Regions from separate parts of the Azotosporobacter soli genome, predicted to be linked through region 2. Evidence: riboswitches for the same ligand, from Rfam matches in the RefSeq annotation. Region 2 holds a riboswitch; each other region holds the start of a gene.
What was found. A riboswitch is a leader RNA that binds a small molecule or an ion and turns the genes downstream of it on or off. The one in region 2 is predicted to bind cobalamin.
Positions count from the first base shown of each region.

Region 1: linked by a shared signal. The riboswitch ahead of cobI (precorrin-2 C(20)-methyltransferase) and the one ahead of QTL79_RS13405 (nicotinate-nucleotide--dimethylbenzimidazole phosphoribosyltransferase) in region 2 are both predicted to bind cobalamin.
Region 3: linked by a shared signal. The riboswitch ahead of cobT (nicotinate-nucleotide--dimethylbenzimidazole phosphoribosyltransferase) and the one ahead of QTL79_RS13405 (nicotinate-nucleotide--dimethylbenzimidazole phosphoribosyltransferase) in region 2 are both predicted to bind cobalamin.

Region 1 is NZ_JAUAOA010000009.1:97,754-103,620, reverse strand. Features, by position in the region: gene QTL79_RS10335 (IS1182 family transposase) at 1-1,415, opposite strand, end outside; cobalamin riboswitch at 1,689-1,872, shown strand; gene cobI (precorrin-2 C(20)-methyltransferase) at 1,988-2,695, shown strand; gene QTL79_RS10325 (sirohydrochlorin cobaltochelatase) at 2,725-3,522, shown strand; gene QTL79_RS10320 (ABC transporter substrate-binding protein) at 3,598-4,560, shown strand; gene QTL79_RS10315 (FecCD family ABC transporter permease) at 4,550-5,542, shown strand; gene QTL79_RS10310 (ABC transporter ATP-binding protein) at 5,542-5,867, shown strand, end outside.
Region 2 is NZ_JAUAOA010000017.1:34,963-40,829, forward strand. Features, by position in the region: gene QTL79_RS13395 (response regulator transcription factor) at 1-420, opposite strand, end outside; gene QTL79_RS13400 (sensor histidine kinase) at 439-1,662, opposite strand; gene QTL79_RS13405 (nicotinate-nucleotide--dimethylbenzimidazole phosphoribosyltransferase) at 1,777-2,838, opposite strand; cobalamin riboswitch at 2,945-3,144, opposite strand; gene QTL79_RS13410 (histidine phosphatase family protein) at 3,235-3,858, opposite strand; gene cobS (adenosylcobinamide-GDP ribazoletransferase) at 3,874-4,623, opposite strand; gene QTL79_RS13420 (iron-containing alcohol dehydrogenase) at 4,872-5,867, shown strand, end outside.
Region 3 is NZ_JAUAOA010000027.1:28,850-34,716, forward strand. Features, by position in the region: gene QTL79_RS16465 (response regulator) at 1-1,894, shown strand, start outside; gene QTL79_RS16470 (HD-GYP domain-containing protein) at 1,896-2,954, shown strand; cobalamin riboswitch at 3,052-3,239, shown strand; gene cobT (nicotinate-nucleotide--dimethylbenzimidazole phosphoribosyltransferase) at 3,352-5,277, shown strand; gene QTL79_RS16480 (class I SAM-dependent methyltransferase) at 5,412-5,867, shown strand, end outside.

The sequences.
Region 1 (5,867 bases), on a different contig from region 2:
TTTTCACTGCAAAAACGCAGTTTTTCGAAAAAACGTTGAAAAACAGGCGGTAATATACCCCTGCGTTTCTTCCAGGTCGCCAGTTTTTTCAGATTCATGCATGCAAAAGTAAGCGTCACCTGCATTTTCACTTTCTGCAGGCCACGCAGTTGCGTATAGCGCATTGCATGCTTTTCTTTTGCATCTGCAAAGACACGCTCAATTGTTTGCGAGCGCAATTTGTAAATATCGCGATATATCGGCATGTGCCGATACTCATCAGCAAGTTCCAGATAGGATTCCCATACATGCCTTTGGACTTGCTTTTGATGCGCTTTGCTCTGCGTGCATTGCTCTAAATGCGGACACACTTTGCATTGTTTTGCATCGCTTTTATATTCTTGATATCCTTCACGATTCGTCGTACTGTAGCCAAGCGCCTGGTTGCCAGGGCAAATCATGCATTCATAATATTCATCATATACGTATTCATATTTCTTGAAGAACCCTTCTTTTGTCATAGGACGCTTGTAGGGAACGACAGGAATTCGGCCACTGTCGATAATTTGTTTCATAATCCAGGGCGTTTTGTAGCCCGCATCGACGGCAACGGTTTCGGTTTCAGGGAAATAACTGACGACTCGTTCATACAGTTCATCAAACAATCGACTGTCATTAACATTGCCCGCTGCGACTTCGTATCCTAATATGAAGTTATGCCGGTCACAAGCCGTGTTGGTTACGTAGGCAAAGCATTTTTCATGCTCGCCTTTATGAAACAAGCCGCTTTCCGGATCCGTCGTACTTTGCGTGATGGTTTTACCTTGCGGCGGATTTTCATCGTCGTCTTTATCTTTTAACCGTTTCTTGCCATGGTTTTCGCGATCGGCTTGAATTTCCGCATTCAGTTCATCTTGATATTGCTTGGCCGGAATCGGCACAAACACTTTTGCGCTTTTCTTTTTGTTGGCTCGTGCTTTGATATGGGTTCCGTCAATGAATACGGAACTTGCATCAATGAAACCGCAGTTTACTGCTTCGTACAGGATGCGCATAAAGATCCGCTCAAACACATCGCTTCCTTGAAAACGCCGGGTATAATTCTTGCCGAAGGTTGAAAAGTGCGGGACTTTTTCGGTAAGGCCGTATCCGATAAACCAGCGGTAAGCCATATTTACTTCAATTTCTTTCATGGTTTGACGCATGCTACGAATGCCGAACAGGTATTGAATCAGTACGATCTTAAACAGACTCACCGGATCAATTCCTGGTTTGCCTCGTTCGGAGTCGCTATATAAACCGTCGACTTCGTCGTAGATGAAGCGAAAATCGATGGCTCGTTCAATGTCTCGTAATATATGATCTTTCGGTACTAAATCTTCTAAGCAGAAGAATTCAATTTGGCTTTGTTGACTTCGATCTTTTTTCTCGTACATAAAATCACTCCCGCTAATGATTTTATCATATCATTAGCGGGAGTGGAGATTTGTCTACAGTCTGAGGAAAACAGACGGCATTGCCGTCTGTTTTCCTTTTTAAGTGAACGAAGTCCGAGATGTGGTTTACATGGGGAGAAAGTAAAATCTGTCAAGCAAGGATATTGTGCAAAAATGGTGAAAAGGTGTGCATCTGCTAAAGCGACGTAATCTTTGGAGGAGAAACGATGGGGCATGCCTTTACAAGGACGCTGCGATGACGTACAATAACAAATAAGTGCATAAGGTGTAGGTGCCCTACGGGGCTTAATAGGGAAGACCGGTGTGATTCCGGCGCGGTCCCGCCACTGTAATGGGGAGTGAACCCAGGTTGTACCACTGAAGCCGTTTGGTTTTGGGAAGGGCTGGGGAAACGATGAGCCAAAGCCAGGAGAACTGCCTATACGACAATCACCGTTATTACCTACGAGCGATAGGGAGGGGATTTCGTACAGGCATTTTGTGTACGATTTCCCAACACGCTTGTGTTGGGATTTTTCATTTGCAAACGCAGGAAAGGATTGGTGGCAAGTATGGCTGGTATATTTTATGGTGTGGGCGTTGGCCCAGGAGATCCGCAACTATTGACGCTAAAAGCGGTCGAAGTCATTAAAGAGGCAGATGTGATTATTGCGCCGAAAACGGAGAAAAAAGAGGATAGTACGGCATTGTCGATCGCACGCCCCTATTTAAAAAAAGATGTGGAAGTGTTAAAACTTGTCTTTCCGATGATTAACGATAGCGAACGATTAGCGTTGGCTTGGGAAGATAATAAGAACGCAATTCTCGAACAATTGCAGGCAGGCAAGAAAGTTGTATTTCTGACGCTGGGCGACCCGATGTTTTTTAGCACGTATATGTATGTTTATCGTTTGTTAAAAGACTGCGGCTTTGCAATCGAAACGATTCCTGGCGTGCCTGCGTTTTGCGCGATGGGAAGCCGATTGGGTTTACCTTTGGCGGAAGGCAATGACGTCATGTGCATCGTGCCGGCTACAATGCAAGAGCAGGAACTCGACAAAATTTTGGAAACTGCCGATAATGTCGTATTGATGAAGGTGTATAAAAATTTTAAGCAGATCAGAGCGGGCTTAAAAAAGTACGGTTTCAGCGATAACGCGGTTATGGTCAGTAAATGCGGTTTGCCGGATGAAGTCATCAGTTATGATTTGAACGAAGTGGATGAAACATCAGTCAACTACTTGTCAACAATTTTGGCGAAAAAACATCCGTTGGGCTAGATAATAATTGGCGGAAGGAAGTGAGGCGCATGATACGCCAGACGAAAGCGATGGTCGTAGTCAGTTTTGGCACTACGCTTGCTTCTGCGCGAAAAACCTGCATTGAAAGTATTGAAAGAGATATGCGTCAATCCTTTCCGCAATATGATCATTACCGCGTTTTTACGTCGCAATTTGTCAGACGACGCCTTGCGTCAGAAGGAATTGAAGCGCCGAGCCTGGAAGAAGTATTAAAACAATTGCAGCAAGACGGTTATCAAGAGGTTTTAGTCCAGGTGACGCATGTTACTGCAGGACAAGAATTTTCAGATAAGGTTATTGCGGTCCTCGAACGGTGCAAGGGGATGTTTGCGACATTGCGAATCGGTCGGCCATTATTGGAAAGACCGGAAGATTATACGGCACTCGTAGCCGCGCTGCAAGAGCAGATCGAGAATTTGGCGCAGGGGCAGGCATTACTTTTGATGGGGCATGGCTCGCCCAACCGTGAAAATCCGGCATATGAGAGGCTCCAGCAAGAATTTGATAAGGGTAGTGAACAAGTGGTCGTTGGAGCATTAGAAGAGAATTGTCATCCCAACTTGGACGATGCGATCAAACTCTTGTTGCAGCGACGTGTTTGCAAGGTGAAACTGTTGCCATTGCTGCTGGTCTGCGGCGACCATGTGCTGAGGGACATGCTCGGAGCGCAAGCGGAGTCTTGGTTGAATCAGCTGCGTACGGCAGGATTCGAGGTTGAATTTGAGAAAACAGGCTTGGGCGAAAGAGTTGCGGTTCGCAATCTGTATATACAACACGCACGTGATGCGTTGACCGAGGCTGAATGAATAAGTGACCTGCATTTGTTGCCGGATAGTATATCCGGCCTTTGCCATTTCAAGTGGATGGGAGAAAAATGTGAAATGAGTATATGGATGAAAAAAACGGCATTGTTACTCGTTTTATTCGTAGTCATCGGTGTAGGTGGGTGCGGTGGCGCAAAGCAGGCGGAAAACAAGAATGCGTTTGCTGTCATCGCGGATGACAGCGGGCGACAGGTTGAACTGAAGCAAAGGCCGCAACGCATTGTTGTTTTATCAACCTCTTTGTTGGAGACGTTGTATGCTGCCGGTGGACAAGCGGTTGGCAAGCCGAATTCTCGGAATGCGCCGCCGATTTCCGGCACGGAAAATTTGCCGGAGATCGGCTATGTCTACAATGTAAATACGGAGCAGATACTCGGCTTGAAACCGGATCTTGTCATTGGTTTTCAGGGGATTCACGAAAAGCTCGTTCCCCTGTTTGAAGGGAGTCATATTCCGGTTTTGCTGCTGAAGATTAAAACTTATGATGATTTGAAACGTCAAATTGCTCTGCTCGGCAGAATTGCCGGCAGTGAAACTCAGGCCGAAGCTGTGGTCGGTGCGATGGAAGAACAGCTTAAAACTGTGCAGAATAAATTGCCGGAACAGGGCAAAAAAATCGTGATTTTGCATGCGACGGCTAAGAGTGTTACGGTAGAGCTTGAGAACAGCGTTGCGGGTAATATTGCAGCGCTATTGAAACTGCGCAATATTGCCTCGGGTTCATCGCCGATTGAAACCGGCGGTGATATGACTCCATACAGTTTGGAAAAATTAGTTGCGAGCGATCCTGATTTGGTTTTGGTAGTGACGATGGGAAGCAATACGGCTGATATTGAAAAGCGGATGCGTCAGGATGTCAGTGATAATCCGGCGTGGTCTTCGCTGCGGGCTGTAAAAGATGGGAGGATTGTCTTTTTGCCATCTGAATTGTTTCAATTGAATCCGGGCCTACAGTTTCCGGAGGCGGTAAAATATCTTGCAAAAGAGGTCTATCCGGAGGTATATGGAAATGCCCGATAAAGAGCGGCGGAAGTGGCGGATTTTACTGATCGGATTGTTCGTCGTAATAGCCATAGGCGGCTTTGTGGCCAGTTTGAGCAAAGGTGCAGTTGTCGTTAGTCATTCTGAAATTATCAATGCGCTTTTTTCCCACGGAGTGACAGGCAATCAAAGTCAAATTATCTGGAATATACGATTGCCGCGTGCGTTAGTCGCTATTTTAGTCGGTATTCATCTTTCGCTGGCCGGAGCTTTGCTGCAAGGCGTTATGCGAAATCCGTTGGCTGATCCTCATATTATCGGCGTTTCATCGGGAGCTGGTTTAGCTGGCGTGATCATCTTGGTCTTGTTTCCTCACCAAGAATATCTGGTGACGCCGGTCGCCTTCCTTGGCGCGTTGGCGGCAGCGGGGCTGATTTATTTGCTGGCCTGGAAGGGGAGCATTAAGCCGACACGGATCATTTTGGCCGGCGTTGCCGTTTCGGCTTTCCTGAATGCAGGGATTTCCTCGCTGTTGGTCTTTTTCAGCGACCGGGTTCATGGCGCGCTGATGTGGATGGTCGGTGGTTTGGCTGCACGCAGTTGGCCGCATGTGGAACTTCTTTGGCCTTATACGCTAGTTGGCTGTTTGTTAGCGCTGACAGCGGCTTCGCGTCTCAACTTGCTAAGCCTCGGCGATGAAATGGCTCGTGGTCTTGGAATTCGAGTGGAGGCGTCACGTCTTTGGCTGACGGCACTGGCAGCCCTCTTAGCGGCCAGCGCCGTCAGCGTCGTTGGTTTGCTGGGCTTTGTCGGCTTGATTGTACCACACGGCGCGCGTCTGTTGGTTGGGTCAGATTATCGCTATTTGCTTCCGGCGTCGGCTTGCCTCGGCGCGGCGGTGATGACTTGGAGCGATTTGGCGGCGCGTACATTGTTTTCGCCGGTAGAGATTCCGGTCGGGATCATTATGGCGTTGGCTGGTGCGCCGTTTTTCCTCTATTTGTTAAGGAGGGAAGCGTAATGAATCTGCTCTATGGTGAGAATATAGACGTGCGATTCGGCGAACAGCAGATATTGGATCGGGTGAGTGTCCAATTGCCGGAAGGAGCAATTACTGCCATCGTCGGCCCAAACGGTTCGGGAAAGAGCACGTTATTACGTGCTCTTTCAAGAAGCGTTAGGCTGCAAAACGGTACGATCTGTTTTGCGGGACGTGATATCAGTGCAATCAAGCGAAACGTCTTGGCGCAGGAAATGGCGGTCTTGCCGCAAAGTCCGCTTGCGCCGCCTGATCTGACTGTGCGCGATCTGGTCGAATATGGCCGATATCCGCATCGACGCTGGTG
Region 2 (5,867 bases):
CACGCTCTGTCGCAGCCGTTCCTCTTCCTCCTGGCGCGAACGATCGATGCCGATCTTATCCATGACAACTCCCAGCGCCTTCAGCAATTCTTCCGGGCGCACCGGCTTCAATAAGTAGTCAATCGCACCTACCGTAAGAGCCTGCTTGGCATAGCTGAACTCGTCGAACGCGGTTAGCATCAAAATATTAACGCCCGGCAACAAAGCGCGAATGCCTTTTGCCGCTTCCAAGCCGTTCATCTCCGGCATACGGATATCCATTAAAACAATATCCGGTTTGCTTTCGGCCGCCAGGCGTATCGCATTGGCGCCGTCGCCGGCTTCTCCGACCACTCTGATTTGCGGGCACTGCTTTTCTATGATGAAGCGAAGGGCCTGTCGCTCCAGCTGTTCGTCATCGACAATCAGTATCGTATACACGCTCTTCACCCCTCCTTTTTATTCCGTCTGATACGGCAGGCGAATGCCAATCGTCGTTCCGCTACCGAGACAACTTTGCATCGTGATGCCGTATTGACCGCCAAAATAATGTTTGATTCGTTTATGTACATTCAAGATGCCAAGGCCCGTCGTCTGCCCCTGGCTCTTCTGCCGTTTTTCTTCGCGAAAAATCGCGGCAATCTTGCCTTCCTCTACGCCGACGCCGGTGTCGCTAATTTCCAGGTAGACGTCCGTCTCACGCAAATGGCCGCTGATTTTAATCGCGCCGCCTTCGATCCGCCCCTCGAGTCCATGAATGATCGCATTCTCCACCAACGGCTGCAATGTCAACGCCGGCAGCCTGGCCGTCCAAATTTCCGGTTCCACCTGGATCGAAGAGTGGATCCGTTCGCCAAAGCGGACTTTTTGGATCGTCAGATAGTCCTGTACTGATTTCAGCTCTTCCTCCACGGTCCGCAAACGATCCATGTCGCGCAGGTTATTGCGCAACAGATCCGATAAGGCATACGCCACTTCCTGCGTCTGCGTCGCGCCTTCGAGCATCGCCAAGCGGGCGATCGTGTTCAGCGTGTTAAAGAGAAAATGCGGATTGACCTGTGACTGTAGCGCCTTCAGTTCCGTCGCCTTCAGCAGCGTTTCCAGTTCCGCCTTGGCCTGCAATTCCTTCATCAGTTTTTTCTGTACGATGTTGGCCACACCGATCTCTACTATATAATTGGCCATGATATAAATCAGATCGGCCGCCGCCTTGATATTCGTCTCCTGTACTTCCCTGACCCGGTCGAACAGTTCGCTCAGCACCGCTTCGTCCAGTTCCAGGTCGCTGACGCGTTTGCACATTTCCGTTTTGACGTCTTCTCCCTCTTCGCGGTACAGGACAACCTGTCCGGCCAGGAACGCGCCGATATACTGATCCTGCACGATGATCGGCGCCGCCAGATCCGTCAAGCCGGAATGGCAACGATAGACTATGGGTTTTCGCAGGTCGATGGAACGGCGTCCGCCGCTGTCATCGCAGCCGGAACAACGCGCCATCCCTTTCGGCGTTGAACGGATGTACTGACAAAGTTGCGTGAAATTGCTCGTCCGTGTGATCGGCGTTCCTTCCGGATCGACAATGACCGCGGCCAGGCCCGTGGTTTCAGAAAACTTATCCTGAATCTCCTGCAGTACATCGGTATTGACAATGTCTCCTAGCGCAAACTGGCTGATTTCTCGCACCGAAAATCACTCCCTCGCGTGTGCTATTCTTGCAACAATGTAAGAATATTTTGCTCTGCACTGAGGGAGTATTAGCCAATCGTCTGACAAATCCCTGCATTTCGCAATATCTTCTTATACTACGACAATTTTCTCTTGAACTTCGACTTCCGTCCGGTTTCCCGGTATTTCAAGCGGCGTCAGTTCGGAAAAGCGAGCCATATGATGCATGGTATATAGCATCGTTTTCATGATTGATACCATCAATACTGCGCCCGTTCCTTCGCCCAGCCCCATATTGGCGCGGATGAAGACGCTGTCGGACACGATGTTTCCCATTAAAAGAGCGTAAGCCATGCCCGGTTCTTTTGACATGTGCGACGGAATCGCATGCTTTTCGATTTCCGGCGCAATGCGTGAAGCACATGCATACGCGACAGCCGTGATGAAGCCGTCGATGACAAAAGGCGTCCGTAGCTTCGCACACTCGAGCATGCCCGCACAAATCGCAACCAAATCAAAGCCGCCAAGACAACGTAAGACCTCCTGCGGCGTTTGCAGTTTTTCTTTATGCAGCGCAACGCCTTTGGCAACGATCTGGCGTTTGTGTTTTAGCAGTTCCGTCCGTTCAACGCCTGCGCCGTAACCGACGACGAACTCCGGCAGAATGCCGGTCAGACCATGCATGACTGCAGCCGATGTCGTCGTGTTGCCGATCCCCATTTCACCAAATGAAAGCATATTGTAACCGCGCTCTTGCACCAGCTCGCGCACCAGATTCTGACTCGCCTGCCAAGCCTGATCGAACTCGCTATGGCTCATTGCTTCTTCTTTGATAAAATTCTTCGTTCCCAGCGCCACTTTCCGCTGAAAGCCGCTAAACGGTTCCGTCGAATTGATGCCCACATCCGCAACGCCATAATCAATCCGGTTACTTTGGCAAAAACAGCTGATCGTCGCTCTGCCTGCCACCATGTTCTGCGCCTGTAAATATGTGACTTCCTGCGGCGTTTGAGCAACGCCCTCTTCCACGACGCCGTTGTCGGCGGCAAAGACCAAGTGGTATGGTTTCAACTCCGGCTTGATCTCACCCCAGGACATGACGATCTTCTTCAAATGTTCTTCCAGCAGACCTAAGCTGTTTACCGGCTTGGCCGCTCCATCGATCCACTCCTTGACCCGCGTTTCAAAATCCATCTTCGCTTCCTCCTTTGTTTTTTCCAAAACAAAAACCACCCAGCCCAAAAGGCTAGGCGGCTATATAGCGACCCCATCCTTCCGGCATTACCCCTTGCGCGGGGGTAGATGACAGCCAATACAGGCAGGTCTCCTGGCTTTCAGTTCATTGCGTTCCTGCGCCTTCCCGGTTTCCCAGTGGCATATTACAGGAGCAGCTCCCCGATTACAGTGGCGCGACCGCGTCGTTTTAGGATGCAAGGCATCCTTCCGAACTTCCCTATTCTCCTCCCTTTTACAGGAGGCACCTGTTTGGTGGCATATTCTCTTTTGCTTTAACAAATTCGCCCTTCTCAAAGCCATTCCTGCCTGCCGCTAACGCTCGACAAGATAATCAACGATCTGGTAAGAAAAATCCTATGCATCCTCTTTCAGATGCTGCGTGTCATTCGAGAGCACCAATTGCAGCAAACCCTCGCTATATTCCAGGATGTTCACCGCCGTCGTATCCTGTTTCAACGACCAGACTTGATCAATCGGCAGGCCAAGCGCTGCGCAAAGCAAGGTGCGCAGCGGGCCGCCATGCGAAACGATCGCGATCGTTTCGCCCGGATGCGCGGCAATGCACGCGTTGAGTCCTTTCAGCGCGCGAAGTTGCACCAGTGGAAAGCTTTCGCCCTGCGGCGCATAGCCTATGCTTGGTCGCGCATACATCGCCGTAAGCCAGGCCGGCCAACCGGCCATGATCTCTTCATAAGTAAGACCTTCCCAGAGGCCAAAGTTCAGTTCACGAAACGCCGCGCACGTCATGACGGTAAGACCATGCGGCAAAGCAATCGCCGCTGCGGTCTGAACGGCGCGCGTCAAATCACTGCTGTACACCGCCCGAAGCGGAAGCGAGGCCAAACGTTTTCCCACCTGCTTTGCCTGCATTTGTCCCGTTTCATTCAAAGGAATATCGCTATGCCCCTGGTAGCGTTTCGTCCGATTCCAATCGGTCTGACCATGCCGCACCAGAATGACTTTTGTTGACGCACCCATACCTTACACCCTTTCTTACTTAACGCAAAACACGAGCAGTACTGCCAGTTGCGCCACTTCATTGACCGCACCGTAGACATCGCCGGTCAATCCGTCCAGCCGCGCATTGACATAGCGGCCGACAATGACAGCGGCTATGCAGGCTGCGGCTCCACCGCCCAGCGCCCTGACGCCGAACGGAGCCAGGAGAAGCGCCGCCAGCACTGCGGCAATCAGCAACGCATGCCGGTCATGATGCTGAAAAAACATCTTGCCCAAACCTTCGGGCCTGGCGTAAGGAAACGAAGTGACCGCCACCACAAGGCCCATTTTCCCGCCGATCGCCATAGCAAAACAAGCAAACGGCAGCAGCGCCGGATCGATATCGAGATAAAAAGAATACTTCGTTAAAATCAGCAGTGCGAAGGCCATCGCGCCAAACGCGCCCACCCGGCTGTCCTTCATAATCTCAAGCATCCGCTCCTTGGGGCGACCGGAAAAGATGCCGTCCGCCGTATCCATAAAGCCGTCGCAATGCAGTCCTCCGGTAATGATGATCTCCGCGACAATCAATGTAACCGCCAGCACATGCGCGGGCGCTCCCGCATAGTGCTGCAGCAGATAAGCGCCGCCACCCAGCAGCAAGCCGATGATCGCACCGATAAACGGCAGCATCTTGACGCTGCGGCCAAAACTTTCCAGCGACCATTCCGTCTGGCTGACGACCGGAATGCGCGTAAAAAATTGAAAGCCCGTTATAAAATCAGTCCATAGCGTTCCCAGCACGATTCCTCCTTCCGGCACAACCCGATTCCTATGCTATGAGATAGTTCTCCTCACTGCCGGTCTATTCCTTCCCCTTGACAAGATACTTCCTTCTTTCGATAATATGCTCTTATACGCAATTCGGATAGCGATTCATTGTTCTCTTGTGAAAGCATATTGCCAAGCGCGCCAAATTCACTTGCCGCATATCTTCGATAATGCTAGTGTCAAAGTATATACGCACATGCGGACAGGAAGGAGTTCACTTTATGAAGCCAAACGTTTTTGAATATTTTATGACCCCGATCAGTTTGCTCGGCACAGGCTGCTTGCCTGAGATCATCAAATATGTCACGCCGATGAAATTTCGCAAAGCTTTTATTGTCAGCGATAAATTTCTCGTCGACAGCGGTCTGACCTGTAAGTTGACGGATATCCTGCAGCAGGCCGGCATTTTCTACATCATTTACGACAACGTCTCGCCTAACCCCACCGTCGAACAGGTAGAATATGGTCTGAAGCTGTACCGCGACAACGGCTGCGACTTTCTCATCTCGTTCGGCGGCGGCTCGCCGCATGACTGCGCCAAAGCGATCGGCCTTCTGGCAACGAACGGCGGCAAAATCCAGGATTACGTTGGCCTCAATAAGGCAAGCCACCCAGCCGCGCCTTTGATTGCGGTCAACACGACCGCCGGCACCGGCAGCGAACTGACACGGTTTTGCGTCATCACCGACACGGCCCAACAGCGCAAAATGACGATTACCGATTGGCACGTGACGCCGATCATCGCGGTCAACGACGCTGAATTAATGCTTGATATGCCGCCGGGACTGACTGCCGCAACCGGAATCGACGCGCTGACGCATGCGATCGAGGCTTATGTTTCGACGAATGCGACGCCGGTCACCGATTGCAAAGCCTTAAAAGCGATTGAGTTAATCAGCCGTCACTTGCCGACCGCGGTACAGGACGGCCATAACCGACAGGCGCGTGAGATGATGGTCTACGCCGAATACCTGGCCGGCATCGCCTTCAACAACGCCAGTCTCGGTTACGTTCACGCGCTGGCCCACCAGTTAGGCGGTAAATACAACCTGCCGCATGGCTTGGCGAACGGTATGCTGCTCGCTTTCGTCACCGCATTCAACCTGACGGCCGCGCCGGAAAAGTATGCTGACATCGCAATGGCGATGGGCTTGACGCTGCCTGACCGCAGGCCGGAAACGATTGCCGCCGTGCTGCTTGGCGCATTGCGGACGTTG
Region 3 (5,867 bases), on a different contig from region 2:
CGTCCGTATGCCGGACGATTTGCCGCCGTGCATGAATGGAGATCCGCTGCGCTTAAGCCAGATTGTGCATAATTTGCTTAGCAACGCGATCAAGTTCACGCAGCGCGGTGAAGTGACGCTGCAGATCGAAGAACTCAAACAAATACGTGAGACGCTCATCCTGCAATTGACGGTAGAGGACAGCGGCATCGGCATGAGCGAAGAGCAGCAGGAGGGGCTGTTTCGGGCGTTCAATCAGGCGGACAGTTCTACGACGCGCAAGTATGGCGGCACGGGCTTGGGCCTGGCGATCTGCAGGCAGTTGTGCGAGCTGATGGGCGGCAGTATCCGCGTGGAAAGCGAAGCGGGCGTCGGCAGCCGTTTTATCGTGGTCCTGCCTTTCAATATCGCGGCGGAGCGCGGCCGTCAACCACGTTGGCTGACGGCGGAGGAATTGCGCGGCAAACGGATTTTGCTGGCGGAAGACAATAGCGCGGCGCGGCAAATCGTCGCGAATATGCTGACCGCGATGCAATTTAGCGCCAGTGCGGTAGATGGAGGAACGGCCGCCTTGAAAAAACTGCGCGAAGCAAAAGAGTCCGGCGAGAGATTCGATTTGATCATCCTCGATCGGTCGATGCCGGATATGGACGGCATTGCGACTGCGAGGGCCATTCGGGAAGAAGAGCTGTCGGATGCACCAAAGCTGCTCTTAGTCACGGCGTGCGAAGCGGAAACGGCGCCGCAGCAAGGCGGTGAAAATGATCTGGCCGGGTCGTTGACAAAACCGGTCCAACCTTCGGAATTGTTCGAGGCGATCCTCGATTGCTTCGGCAAACGGCGCAGCGCAAAACGGCAGCTGAAAGAGCGGATCACGTTTGCCGGTACGCGGATCTTACTGGTCGAAGATAACGAGATCAATCAGGAAATCGCACTGGAACTGCTGCGCAAACTGGAGATCGAAGTGGAAGTTGCCTGCAACGGAGAAGAGGCAGTCGAACTGGTTCAACGCGGCGGCTTTGCGATGGTGCTGATGGATATCCAGATGCCGGTGCTCGACGGAATTGAGGCGACGAAGCGGATTCGGGCCTTGCAAGATCCGGCGCTGAAAGAATTGCCGATTGTTGCGATGACGGCGCATGCAATGAAAGGCGATCGGGAGAAAAGTCTCGCGGCCGGCATGAATGACCATTTGACGAAGCCGATCAATCAGGACGCGTTGGAAAAGGTGTTGGAGCAGTGGCTGACGCAGTATGCGACAACGCTGGCGGCGCCGGAAGAGAGCGGCAAGGGAGAACGTGTCCGAGGCATCGACGGGATTGATGCGGCAGCGACCTTGCAATTGCTCGACGGCAATGAAAGCATGTATATACGGCTTTTGCAAAAATATCTTGAACAATACAACGAAACGGCGAATCAGCTGCGCGCTGCTTTGGAGAATGCAGATTGGCAGCTTGCCGTGCATTTGGTGCATAGCGTCAGGGGCGTTTCCGGCAATCTGGGCGCAACGCGCGTGCAAAAGGCGGCCGCTGAACTGGAAACGGCGCTCAATCGGCAAACGGATTATCAGGACGCGCTGGGGAGTTTTATTCAGGAGCAAGAGTGTTTGAAAACGGCGCTGCGCGATTTTTTTGCGCAACAGGAAGAAAGCCAGCCGCTTGCCTCGCCGGTCGGTGACCAGGCGGAACTTAGCTTGCTGCTTAAAGAACTCGAACCTTTCTTGCAGCGGCGTCAGCCTAAACCCTGCCGGGAACTGATCGAAAAGCTAAAGGCAAAGCGCTGGCCGCAGTCGGCGCAGCGCGAAATCGAAGAACTCGGCGAAGAAGCGGAGCATTATCGCTTTGCGGAAGCGCTGCGCCATTTACGCCGCGCGAGCGAATTGTTGGCGGATTGCACGGGGGAAGCGGGGGATTGAAATGGAAATGAGAAAACGGTCGCAAATCTTGATTGTGGAAGACTCGGAAGTGAACGTCGATATTTTGGTCGAGGCGCTGGGGGATGACTATGAGATCAGCGTCGCGTTGGATGGAGAAACGGCACTGCTGGCAGTGGGTGAGGCACAGCCGGATTTGATTCTGCTCGATATCGTCATGCCCGGACTCAGCGGCTACGAAGTCTGCCAGCGTTTGAAGAAAAATAAGGACTTCCGCCATATTCCGATCATCTTTCTGACCTCGCTCACCGACGAAGCGGATGAGGCGAAGGGGCTGAGCCTTGGCGCGGTAGACTACATCATAAAACCTTATAATCTGGCGATGGTCAAGGCGCGCGTTCGCAATCATCTGGAATTGAAACGTTATCACGATTCGCTGGAAGAGCTGGTTGCCTTGCGAACCGGTGAACTGGAAGCGACGAAGAGAGCGATCATTGGTTGTATGGCGGTGCTCGGCGAGTTTCGGGATACGGAAACCGGCGCGCACACGCAGCGCACGCAGGAATATGTCAGCGTTTTGCTGACCGTGCTTGATAATGAAGAAGCGAAGATGTCGGTCGAGCGCAAGCAGCTGCTTTGCCAGTCAGCGGTGCTGCATGACATCGGTAAGATTGCCGTGCCGGATGCGATCCTGCAAAAACCGGGCCCTCTGACGGCCGAAGAATTCGAAGAAATGAAAAAGCATACTTTGGTGGGCGGATTGATCATCCGGCGCGCGGAACAGGCGATCGGGCACAACTCCTTTCTCGGCTTGGTCGGAGAGATCGCGGAATTTCATCATGAAAAATGGGATGGCAGCGGTTATCCGCATGGCCTTAAAGGGAAAGAAATCCCTTTCGGCGCGCGTTTGATGGCGTTGGCGGACATCTATGACGCATTGATCAGTGTGCGTCCGTACAAGAAAGGCTTTTCGCATGAAGAAGCGCTGCAGATCATTTTAGACGGCGACGGGCGGACGAAACCGGAACACTTCGACCCGGAAATTCTTGCTGCGTTTGCAAAGGTGCATGAATCGTTCCGGAACATTGGGCAGGGGCAGTGAAGCGTGCGGTTCTGAGCTGAGTCTTGCGTGCAGAAAAAGGATGATGTAGGTAAACAGTTGACGTATGCTGGACATCTTGCTACAATAACGATAAATAAATAGAGTATACGGTCAAGGTGCCGCCTTCGGGCGGAGAATAGGGAAGTCTGAGCAGAGACAGTTGTCATGCGTAGGCGCGGGCCCACCACTGTACCGCAAGAGCCCTTGCAATGCCACTCGAAAGGGGAAGGCGCAAGACGGCGATGAAGCGGGAGCCAGGAGACCTGCCTTGTTTGTTTATTTACCCTTCGTGGAATAAGAAGGCTTTTTTGGCATGACGTCCAAAAAAGTCTTTTCTTTTTTTCGACTGCGCCTGACGAATAGCACTATTCTTATTGATGATTTTGGAGGTTGCGTTATGAAAATATTAGAAGAAGCATTGGCGAGAATCGTTGCACCGGATGAGGCGATAAAAGAATGCGTCCGAGAAAAACTGGCGCAAGCAATTCGTGCGCCGGAGCGTTTAGGACGTTTAGGTGCGATGCTCGAACAATACGCCGCAGTAACAGGAAGCGCTGCACCCCAAGCGCCGAAAAACTGCATGGTGATCGCGTCGGCCGATCATGGCGTCGCAAAGCGCGGCATCAGCGCGTATCCGATTGAGACGACAATGGGGATGACGGAAAATTATCTGGTGTCAAAAGGGGCCAGCGCAAATGCATTCGCTAATTTTTGCGGCGCCGACATGGTCGTAATGGACATGGGTGTGGCCGGCGACTTATCCCATGTGCCGGGCCTTTTGCAGCGAAAAATAGCGTACGGTACGCAGGATTTCAGTGAAGGAGCGGCGATGACGAAAGAGCAGGCCGTTCAGGCTCTGGAAAGCGGAATTGCGCTCGTCAATGAACAGGCGGCAAAAGGCTACCGCTGCTTCAGCCTCGGAGAAATGGGGATCGGCAATACAACGTGCAGTGCGACGATTGTGGCGGCTTTTCTCGCGCTTGCGCCGGAAATCGTTACCGGACGGGGCACCGGCATTTCCGACAGCCGTCTGCAGGTGAAAATGGAACTGGTTCGGCGTGCGCTGATGGTGAACAACCCCGATCCGACGGACGGACTCGATGTCTTGGCTAAAGTAGGCGGTTTTGAAATCGGCGCGCTGGCCGGCGTCGTGCTGGGCTGCGCGGCCAACCGGTGCGCCGTCGTGCTCGACGGACTCAATACCACGGCGGCTGCGCTGATTGCACAGGCCATACATCCGCTCGCGAAAGAGTACATGTTTGCCTCGCACCTTTCGGGCGAGCCGGCGCATCGCATCGCACTGCGCCATTTGGGTCTCGATGCCTGCGTCGATATGGGCGTGAGGCTCGGCGAAGCGATCGGCGCGTCGATCGTCATGGATATGATCAAACTGTCGGTTTCGTTATTGGAAAAAGCGCCGTTAAGCTCCCTGCCGGAGGAAAACGAAACGCAAAGAAGCAAGCGTTCTTTGGCGGAACGGATCGCGCAAATCGAAGCGCTGGATGAAGCGGCGATGCAGGCGTGCCAACTGCGCCTGGACAATCTGACGAAACCGCTGGCCAGTCTGCATCACTTTGAACATATCGCACTGCAATTGGCAGGCGTGACCGCTCAGCCAAGGCCGCGAAATCTGAAAAAAAGCGTAGTGCTGCTCTGCGAAGCGGATAGCGTAGAGGAAGATGTGGTGATTGCGCGCCGTTTTGCGCAGCATGCCGGGGCGGAGCTTATCGTCGCGGCAGCGAAGGAGCAAAGCCTTGCGTCGCAAGAGACCATCGCGGCGCTTCACGCCGGGATCGATCTGGCCGAAAGTCTGGCGGATAACGGGCAACGCATCATCGGTCTTGGCGCGCTGACGAAAGACTACAGAACGGCAGAAGAGGTCATTGCCCACAGCAAGAGTGAAACGTCGGATGCGCTTACGTTGCTTTATGAACACGCTGGCGGACAGATTGCCGCTTTGGTCGGCGTGATCATCGGCGCCGCCGCCAGCCGTTCCGTCGTCATCATCGACGATCTCGTCACCGCGGCCGCCGCGCTGCTCGCGCTCAAACTGGCGCCGCAAAGCAAAGCGTATTTGATGGCGTCTCATCTTTCGCCGCACGGCGCGCACGGCGAAGCGCTGATGCAGCTCGGTCTGCCGGCGTATCTGAAACTTGACCTGCGCTTTCAGGGCGGCTGCGGCGCTGCGCTGGGCATGGCGCTACTCGATGCGTCGCTGCATATGTTAAACGATATGAAAACGTTCGGCGATGCGCAGGTCGCCGTTGCCGAAGACGGCCCCGGCGCGCTGAAGCAAAACCTGGCCGTTAAGGAAAATAGCTAAAAAACCAAGGGAAAACCCGCAGCAAAAGGATTTGATCCGCCTGCTGCGGGTTTTTGACGATAAACGTATTTTGCAAAAGCAGGAGCCGGACGGCGCTGTGCGGAATCAGGTAAGGGAAGAAAGGCGGGATGAACATGGATTTCAACAAAGAGGCGGCAAACTGGGACACGCCGCAACGACTGGAACGGGCGGCGGTCATTGCCGGGGAAATCCGCCGTAGCGTCAGCTTGCAGGGCGAACTGAAAGCGCTCGAATTCGGCGCAGGAACCGGCTTGATCAGTTTTGAACTGGCGGATTCGCTGGCTGAGATCTGGTGCGTCGATCCGTCGGCAGCGATGATTGCAAAGCTGCAGGAAAAGATTGCGCAGCGCAAACAAGGAAACATCCGGGCCTGCTGCGCGGCAATCGAAAGCATCGAAGCGCCGGGCGAAGGCTTCGATCTTATTTATACGTCGATGGCGCTGCACCATGCAAGCGATCTTCTGAAAACGCTCACTACGCTGGCGCGCTTGCTCCGTTTTGGCGGCAGCCTTTGCATTGTCGACTTGGATGAAGACGACGGAAGCTTTCATCGGCAGGAAGAAAATTTT